2 regions of the Aeromonas intestinalis genome follow, and region 2 is predicted to be linked to the other one. Evidence: riboswitches for the same ligand, from Rfam matches in the RefSeq annotation. Region 2 holds a riboswitch; the other holds the start of a gene.
What was found. Region 2 has a riboswitch for lysine ahead of ACW5W7_RS04515 (Na+/H+ antiporter NhaC family protein). Riboswitches for the same ligand answer to the same signal wherever they lie in the genome.
Positions count from the first base shown of each region.

Region 1: linked by a shared signal. The riboswitch ahead of lysC (lysine-sensitive aspartokinase 3) and the one ahead of ACW5W7_RS04515 (Na+/H+ antiporter NhaC family protein) in region 2 are both predicted to bind lysine.

Region 1 is NZ_JBSTYK010000011.1:140,514-145,085, forward strand. Features, by position in the region: gene ACW5W7_RS15275 (LTA synthase family protein) at 1-96, opposite strand, end outside; partial or broken gene ACW5W7_RS15280 (hypothetical protein) at 348-1,415, shown strand; gene lysC (lysine-sensitive aspartokinase 3) at 1,534-2,886, opposite strand; lysine riboswitch at 2,973-3,194, opposite strand; gene argA (amino-acid N-acetyltransferase) at 3,326-4,572, opposite strand, start outside.
Region 2 is NZ_JBSTYK010000003.1:45,142-49,713, reverse strand. Features, by position in the region: gene queE (7-carboxy-7-deazaguanine synthase QueE) at 1-543, shown strand, start outside; gene ACW5W7_RS04530 (DUF3820 family protein) at 545-775, shown strand; gene ACW5W7_RS04525 (cob(I)yrinic acid a,c-diamide adenosyltransferase) at 772-1,335, shown strand; gene ACW5W7_RS04520 (H-NS family histone-like protein) at 1,402-1,809, opposite strand; lysine riboswitch at 2,132-2,303, shown strand; gene ACW5W7_RS04515 (Na+/H+ antiporter NhaC family protein) at 2,390-3,970, shown strand; gene ACW5W7_RS04510 (thymidine kinase) at 4,057-4,572, shown strand, end outside.

The sequences.
Region 1 (4,572 bases), on a different contig from region 2:
CAGGGCCAGGGTCAGCAGCAAGAGTGCACTGAGCAGGCCAAACAGCAGCCTGGAGAGACGGGAGGGAGGGCTGTGACCGAACTGGGGGGCATTCATAAAAAGCTCATCCTTGGAGCGGGGTTCGCAGCCATGGCTGCATCTATTTTGACCCGATGGTGCTGGGTGGGTTCCTTGATGTCAATTTAATGACCGAAAGATGAATATTGTGTGACTGTATTGACTTGCAAATTGTGATCCCGATCCAGAGGCCGGATTGATTCTGTGATGAAAACGGCATCATGAGCGTTTGCCGCTGGTTTGCCTCTGTCTTGCTGCTTAGTCTCTCAATAACGGTCGGAGGTACATGTATGAATCCTAAGGTTGCGGCACGTCAGGCAAGGCTGCTCCAGATGCTGGAGCGCAAAGAGGAGATCCGGATCGGGCGTGAACGCGACTGTCCCCAGCCATTGGCCCAATTGCTCAAGCTGACCGAGGATCACCCTGATGTGCTCAGGGTCTATCGCCACGGCCTCACCGCCGAAGTGTTTCATCTGAAAGTCGAGGGTCATCACTGGTGCCTCAAGCGGCGCAGGGCCGACTCCCTGGTGGCCAATGTGGACGGTCAGACCGCCTTCTTGACCGAGCTGGAGCGGCGCCGGGAGATTGAAACCCTGCGAGAGTTGCACCCCACCATCCTCTCCCACGTGGTCTGCACCTGCTTCGGTTCGGCCCGGGCCGGGGTGCTGGTCTCCCCCTGGCTCAGGGGGGATCCCGTCAAGACCCTGAACCGGCGCAATCTGGCGCAGATGCTGGCGGTGCAGGCGGAGCTGGCCCGCTGGGGCTGGTTTGACTGGGATCCGAGCCCGGGCAACCTGCTCGATGACGGCCAGCAGATCTCGGTGTTCGACTTTGGTTACATGTGGCCCTTCGATCCCCGCCACGAATTCAACTCCAACGGCCTGTCCGATCCCGAGTTTCATGTACCCGAGCGGCTGGAGACCCGTACCCTCTCCGGTCTCTGGCTGGACGAGGCGGATCCCCTGCCGCTGTTTCACCACTGGCGCACCCTCTGCCTCGCCTGGGCCACGGACGAGTTGCAATACCTGCACCGGGAAGGGGCCAATCCCGCCGTGCTGGCCCGGATGCAGGCGCTGCTGGCGCGCTGGCGCACCGCCCTCGAGAGTGACGAAGCGCTGGCGGCCAACTGGTGGCAGGATATGTATCGCAGCCATCGGCTCGATATCGACGACGATCTCGGCGGCAAGAGCTGCGGCCCCCTCACGTTGCGTCGTCTCGACTGGCTGGAGAGGGCGGTGCGGGATCACTATCCATCCCTCGCAGCCAGCCTGAGCGACGAAGAGGCCGGGCTCGGTCAGCAGGGCTTGCTCGCGCGGCTCGCGGCTTTGCGCGACCCCATCAGGGAGCATCTGCTGCCACAGGCCGTCCAGGCTTTCGCCCTACTCGGGGCGCCCCCCCGGGGTTTCCCCTTCACAAAACCCTCACGGGGGCCCGGGGCCCCCTCTTCTTGTTGATGGAGGATTGTCGTCATTGGGCTCAGTCGAGCAGCTCCTGATGGAGACGGTTGACGATGTGGCCCGCCTCGCTCTCTTTGACCAGGAAGCAGAGGTTATGGGCGCTGGCGCCGTAGCAGATCATGCGGATATTGTGCTCGCGGATGGCATCAAATACCCGGCTGCCGACCCCGGCTGCCTCACTCATGCGGTTGCCGATGAGGGCCACCAGTGCAAGATCCGTTTCCACTTCGACCTTGCACAACTGCCCCAGCTCCGCCAGCACCTTGTCGCCGAGGATGGGTTCGCCGTTGCTCTGGCTGCCGGTGTGATCCAGGGTGAGCGACACGCTCACTTCGGAGGTGGTGATGAGATCCACCGAGATGCGATGGCGCGCCAGGATGCCGAACACTTCGGCCAAAAAGCCGTAGGCGTGGAACATGTTGAGGCTGTGCAGGGTGACCAGCACCTGGGAGCGGCGCAGGGCCACGGCCCGGAACAGCGGGTTGGTGGTGGTGCTGGCGCGGATCCAGGTGCCGCCTGCAGCCGGATCCTTGGCGGAGCCGACGAAGACCGGAATGTCCTGGCGCAGGGCCGGCTGCAGGGTGGCCGGATGCAGTACCTTGGCGCCGAAGGTGGCCATCTCGGCCGCCTCCACGAAGCTGATTTCGGGAATGGGGCGGGCCCGGGTGACGAGGCGCGGATCCGTGGTGTAGATGCCGGGCACGTCGGTCCAGATCTCAATGCTGCTGGCATCCAGCGCCTCGGCCAGCAGGGCCGCGCTGTAGTCGGAGCCCCCGCGTCCCAGGGTGGTGGTACGGCCGTCGCCGTCGGCGCCGATGAAGCCCTGGGTGATGACCAGGCTGTCGCCAAGCAGGGGCCCCAGGCTGGCCTGGCAGAGAGTGCGGGTGGCGGCGAGATCCACGCTCGCCTTGCCAAAGCGGCTGTCGGTGCGCATCAGCTGGCGCGCATCCTGCCACTGGGCCTTGACGCCGCGCTGGTGCAGCAGCTCGGTAAAGAGGCGAGTCGACATCAGTTCACCGCAGGCGATGAGCCTGTCGGCGAGTTCAGCGTCCGTGTGCAACTGGGCCTGACGGGCCATGGTCCGGATCTCGGCGAGCTGAGCGTGGATGATGGCGCTCACATCGCCGGGTTCCCCCAGCGCCGTCAGTATGGCTTGCTGAATGTCGGCGAGCCGGGCGAGCTGGGCATCCTGACCCGCCTCGTCCAGTTCCCCTTGCGCCAGACTCACCAGCAGGTTGGTGACGCCGGCGCTGGCACTCAGCACCACCACCCGGGTCGCCGGATTGGCCAGTACCACGTCGGCACAATGGTTCATGGCCGCGGCATCGGCGACACTGGTTCCGCCGAACTTGGCGACGTTGATCTGGCTCATAACATACTCCTGTCTCAAGGTGAAAATCCGGTTTCAGCAGGCAAAAGAGAGGAGGAGGCGATAAATGGCAGGAAAACACGAGGGTCCCGGCCAGAAGCACTCCATCCGCGGTGCCCATCCCACAGACATCCTGATGGATGCCTGTGGGATGCACACGACCGATGACAACCCGGGGGATTCAGCCCCCGCAGCCGACGTGGTGGTCTCCAGCGACCCGCCTCGTCTCGGCGCTGCTCCCCCTGACCCAAGTTCACCGGACGCTGGCGTCCTCCCTTGGGCTGCCTGGGCAGCGCTCCTCTTCTGGTGCCACCCTGAGGTGGCGTGCATGTAGAAATACCCTGCACTGGAATGCACTGTCAATCGAGTTTGCAAAAAAATCAACAATCGACAGGAACCAGGCACAAGATCAATCAGTTAGCTAAATGCTTCGTACAAAGAGTTACGCGATTGTCTTGGACAATACCTTGGATCTGCGCTGCCAGTTGTAGAAGCGCTGGCGTGCCACCGGCAAGTCTTCCACCTCCAGCGGCTCGAAGCCCCGTTCCCGGAACCAGTGAATGGAGCGGGTGGTGAGCACGAACAGACGCTCGATGCCGAGCCGTTTGGCCCGCTCGGCCACCTTGGCGATCAGCTGATCTCCACGGTTGGAGTTGCGGTAATCCGGGTGGATGGCGACGCAGGCCATCTCGGCCATGGCCTCCTCCATGAAGCAGTAGAGGGCGGCGCAGCCGATGATGAGACCGTCCCGCTCGATGATGGTGAACTTGTCGATCTCCATCTCCAGTTGCTCGCGGGAGCGGCGCACCAGTATGCCTTCCTCTTCCAGCGGGCGAATGAGATCCAGGATGCCGCCGATGTCCTCGATGGCGGCGGCCCGCGCCCGCTCGGCACTTTCGCGCACTATCTGGGTGCCGAGGCCGTCACGGCTGAACAGCTCCTGCAGCATGGCGCCGTCATCCTGATAGCTCACCAGGTGGGAGCGGGGAACGCCGCCGCGACACGAAGCGATGGCCGCGCGCAGGTAACGGGCGGTGCCGGACATCTCTTCTCCCGCCTGCTCCAGCTCCACCAGGAGCTCTTCGGCCTGCTCGGGGAAGAGCTCGGAGATGGCCTCGCCGTGGCGGTCCATGACCCCCTGGGTGCTGCTGAAACAGATGAGCTTGTCGGCCTTGAGATCCACCGCGACCCGCCGCGCCACCTCTTCCGAGCTCAGGTTGAAGCTCTCGCCGGTGACCGAGCAGCCGATGGGGGAGATGAGCACCATGGCCTGCTGATCCAGCTGGCGACGGATCCCCTCCACATCGATGCGGCGCACCCGGCCGCTGTGGCAGTAGTCGACGCCATCCTCCACCCCGAGCGGCTGGGCGGTGACGAAGTTGCCACTCACCACGCTCAGGCGTGCCCCCTGCATGGGGGTGTTGGCGATCCCCATGGAGAGCTGGGCCGTGATGTCGTACTGCAGCCCGCCACACACCTGTTTGATGAGGTCGAAGCTCTGATCGTCGGTGACCCGGATGCGCTTGTGGTACTGCGCCTCGATGCCGGCCCGGGCCAGCGCCTCGTCGTTCTGCGGGCGGGAGCCGAACACCAGTACCAGCCGGATGCCGAGGGTCTGCAACAGGGCGATGTCGGTGACGATGTTGGCAAAGTTGGGGTGGCAGATGGCTTCGCCCCCCATCATCAGCA
Region 2 (4,572 bases):
TGGGTGGTGGACCCGGCCCGTGAAGTGGGCCCAGGCGAGGTGCTGGACAGATCCAACGAGTGCGATGGCTGGAGCAAGATGAGCACGGAGGCGATCCTCGAGAGCTTCGAGACCCTGGGCTACCAGGCGCGCCATGTGGTGATCACCGGTGGCGAGCCCTGCCTCTACGATCTCCATGAGCTCTCGGGCGCCCTGCTGGATGCGGGTTACCAGGTACAGATCGAAACCAGCGGTACCAGCGAGATCCTGACCCATGCACAGACCTGGGTCACCGTTTCCCCGAAGATCGGGATGAAGGGGGGCTTGCCTGTACTGGTGTCGGCGCTCGAGCGGGCGAACGAGATCAAGCACCCGGTGGCGACCGAGCGACACATCGAAGAGCTCGATGCCCTGCTGGCAACCGCCAGTCTACGCCCCGATGTGGTGATTGCCTTGCAGCCCATCAGCCAGAAGCCGAGGGCCACCGAACTTGCCATGGCGACCTGTATCGCCCGCAATTGGCGACTATCCATCCAGACTCACAAATATCTGAATATCGATTAAGATGGATAATCTCACGGACGAGCGGGTATTGCTCACCCTGGCAAACCAGATGCCTTACGGAAAATATCGGGGCCGGCGTATCATCGATATTCCGGAGCCCTATCTGGTGTGGATGGCCCGCACCGGTTTTCCGGCAGGATCCCTGGGCCAGTCATTGGCACTGGCGTACGAGATAAAACTCAATGGACTGGAGTCCATGATTATTCCCATTATTAACAGGATGTCGCCATGAGAATATATACCCGGCAGGGGGACAAGGGACTCACTCGCTTGGCCGATGGCTCCCGTTTGGCCAAGGATGATCCGCGCGTCGAGACCTATGGCGCCATCGATGAGTTAAATTCCCAGATAGGTCTGTTGATGGCCGAAATACCCGAGCAGGAGAAAACCCTGCTGGCCGAGCTGATATTGCTGCAGCAGGAGTTATTTGACTTGGGAGGAGAGCTGGCCTTTTCCAGCGAGGCGCAAAATAGCGAACTGTGGCAGGTCAGCGAGCAGTGGACATTGCGCCTCGAGCAGCAAATAGATGCCTACAGCGCCAAGTTGCCTGCGCTGCATAATTTCATTTTGCCAAGCGGCTCCCGGGCGGCGGCCCAGGCCCATGTGGTGCGTACCCTGACCCGCCGCTGCGAGCGGTTGCTGCTGGGCCTGAGTCGCACCGAGCAGGTCAACCCGGCGGTCTTGCCCTATCTGAACCGGCTGAGCGACTGGTTCTTCACGGTGGCGCGGTATCTGCTCGTCTGTACCGGCACGCCCGAGGTGCTCTGGGTCAAGGCCGCAGATCGCGGCTAGGCCAGATTCGGGACAATAAAAAACCTCGCCATGGCGAGGTTTTTTATTGCAAGGGTCGCGCTGTTTTCAGATGGCGAACGCTTCCACGGATTTACCTTCGGCCACGGCCTTGGCAATGGTGGAGGGCATGCGACCCTGACCGGTCCAGGTTTTTTCCACGCCGTTGTCATCGAGATAGCGATATTTGGCGGGGCGGGGGGCACGTTTGCTTTTACCGGCTTTGGGGGAATCGACGGCCACTGTGCCTACCAATTCGGCGGGGTCAATGCCGGCCGCTTTCAGCATTTCGGCATATTCGGCAATTTTACGTTGATGTTCTTCCCGCGCCTGACGGTCGGCAGATTCATCCTGCTGGCGTTCGGTGACGATGGTGGTGAGTTTTTCCAGACCTTCTTCCAATTGTTCCAGCGTCAGTTCACGGCAGGTCGCCCGCAGACTACGGATATTCAACAGCACTTTCAGAAATTCGTTCATATTGGCTACCACGCGAGCAGAAATATACAGGGGGGATGAAAAGCTATTTTCGTTAATTTATAGGGGGGCTCGCCATCAAGTCAAGCGCGCGGAATTAATTATGGGAAAATATAAATTAAGCCAGGCGAGATAGCGGGGCGATATATTGCCCCGATGGGCGGTCATTAATCTTCAAATGAGTTCCAGATAGATGAAAATGTCGGCTGGATCGATTTTTGTGAACCATTTGACTACCCCTTCGCGATTCATCGCCATACTCGCATTGAATTTTAATCAAAAAACTTGCTATCACACCGTGCCTCGATAAAATGTGCCCCGAATACCTTTAAGTAGAGGCGCGCTGCCTATGAGTAACCGAGCGGAGGGTGATGCCTGCGATGCTCGAGGAAAGGAGTCGGCGCCGAAGTGACCAGGCCATCATACCGGGTTGCTGGTTCTGCATCGAACAGGTGCAGGACTGCCATAGTCATCCACTATGGAGCGCTACCTGAAGGGGCTGAGGAGTATTACCTCCCCATGGGTTTTGTTTCTTTATCCTCTCGGTAGATCTCCACCTGCTGTCTTTAGGTGCAAAGAGATCATGGACATCGTTCACTACGCCGACTCCGGTTGGTCTATCGTTCCCCCCTTGCTGGCCGTCGCATTGGCTATCATCACCCGCCGCGTCCTGGTGTCGCTGGGGGTGGGTATCATTGCGGGCAGCCTGCTGCTCAATCAGTTTGACCCCCTCGCTTCCCTGCATTACATGCTGAACACCGTGCTCAAGATCTTCTGGGTCGATGGCGCATTGAATCGTGACAACGTGAACATGATCCTGTTCATGCTGCTGCTGGGTGGCCTCATCAGCCTGATGAGCGTCTCCGGTGCCACTCGCGCCTTCGCAGAGTGGGCCGCGAAACGCGCCAAGACCCGCAAGGGGGCCAAGGCGCTGACCGGCATGATGGTGTTCGCCTTCTTCATCGATGACTTCTTCCACAGCCTGTCGGTGGGGGCCATCTGCCGTCCGGTCACCGATCGCTTCCAGATCTCCCGCGCCAAGCTGGCCTATCTGCTGGACTCCACCGCAGCGCCGGTCTGCGTGCTGATGCCCATCTCCTCCTGGGGGGCCTACATCATCGCCCTGGTGGGCGGCATCATGGCGGCCCATGGCCTGACGGATCAGAGCCCCATCTCCGCCTTCGTCGAGATGATCCCCATGAACCTCTACGCCGTGTTCACCCTGATCATGGTGCTGGTGGTGATCGCCTTCCAGCTCGACATCGGCTCCATGCGCCAGCACGAGCAGTGGGCCCTGGAGGGCAAGCTGTGGGATGAGTCCAAGGGCCGACCCATCGGTCTGGACATGGAGTGCCCCGAGGAGAGCAACGGCGGCATGATCGACATGGTGCTGCCGATCCTGACCCTGACTCTGGCCACCGTCTACTTCATGATTGACTCCGGTGCCGCCGTGCTGGCCAGCAAGGGTGAACCCTTCAGCGTGCTCGGCTCGTTCGAGAATACCAATGTCGGCTCCTCCCTGGTCTATGGCGCCCTGTGCAGCCTGGTGGTCTCCATCGGCTTGGCCATGCGCCTCAAGCTGGGTGCCAAGAACTGGATGAAGGCAGCGCCGCAAGGCGTGATGGCCATGCTGCCCGCCATCAACATCCTGCTGTTCGCCTGGACCATCGGTGCCGTGGTGCGTGACGTGGAGACCGGCAAGTACCTGGCTTCCATGGCCAACGGCAACCTGCCGGTGGAAGTGTTGCCCGCCGTGGTGTTCGTGCTCTCCTGCGCCATGGCGTTTGCCACCGGCACCAGCTGGGGCACCTTCGGCATCATGCTGCCGCTGGCCGGTGACATGGCGGCCGCGAGCGATGTGGCCCTGATGCTGCCCATGCTGGCCGCCGTGCTGGCGGGCTCGGTGTTCGGGGATCACAGCTCCCCCATCTCCAGCACCAGCATACTGTCGGCCACCGGCGCCGGCTGCCATCACATCGATCACGTGATGACCCAGCTGCCCTACGCCCTTGCCATCGCCTTCGGCGCGGCCATGGGCTACCTGGTGATGGGGCTGATGCACTCCGTACTGGCAGGCTTCACCGTCAGTGCCCTCTGGTTTGTCATCTTCTCCAGCTATCACCTGCGCAAGGCGCGGCAGGCGAGAGCGCTGGCAGTCGCATAAATTAAACAAGGGGCCCACGGGCCCCTTGGTTTTGGCGGGGGCATTGGTTAGCATGCGCCCCATAAATTCAGTTTCGGAACAGTACCATGGCTTCACTGCACTACAAATTCGCCACCATGAACTCGGGCAAGTCGACCCAGCTTATTCAGGCGCACTTCAACTACCTGGAGCGAGGCATGGTTCCGCTGGCCATGACGCCGGTCATCGACGATCGCTTCGGAACCGGGGTGATCAGTGCAAGAGTAGGCTTGGAGCTGAAGGTGGAAGTGTTCAGTGACAGCTGTGATCTGTTCGAGATGGTCCAGACACGCCACGGCGAGAAGAAGATCGATGTGTTCATCGTCGACGAGGCCCAGTTCCTGACTCGGGAGCAGGTCTATCAGCTGGCCCGTATCGTCGATGAGCTCAAGATCCCGGTCATCGCCTACGGCCTCAAGACAGATTTTCGCGGCGAACTGTTCCCGGGCTCCTACCATCTGCTCTGCCTCGCCGACAAGTTCGAGGAGCTCAAGAGCATCTGCTGGTGTGGCAACAAGGCCCACATGAACTCTCGCGTGAACGAAGCGGGGCAGGTGATGCACGATGGCGAGCAGGTGGAGATA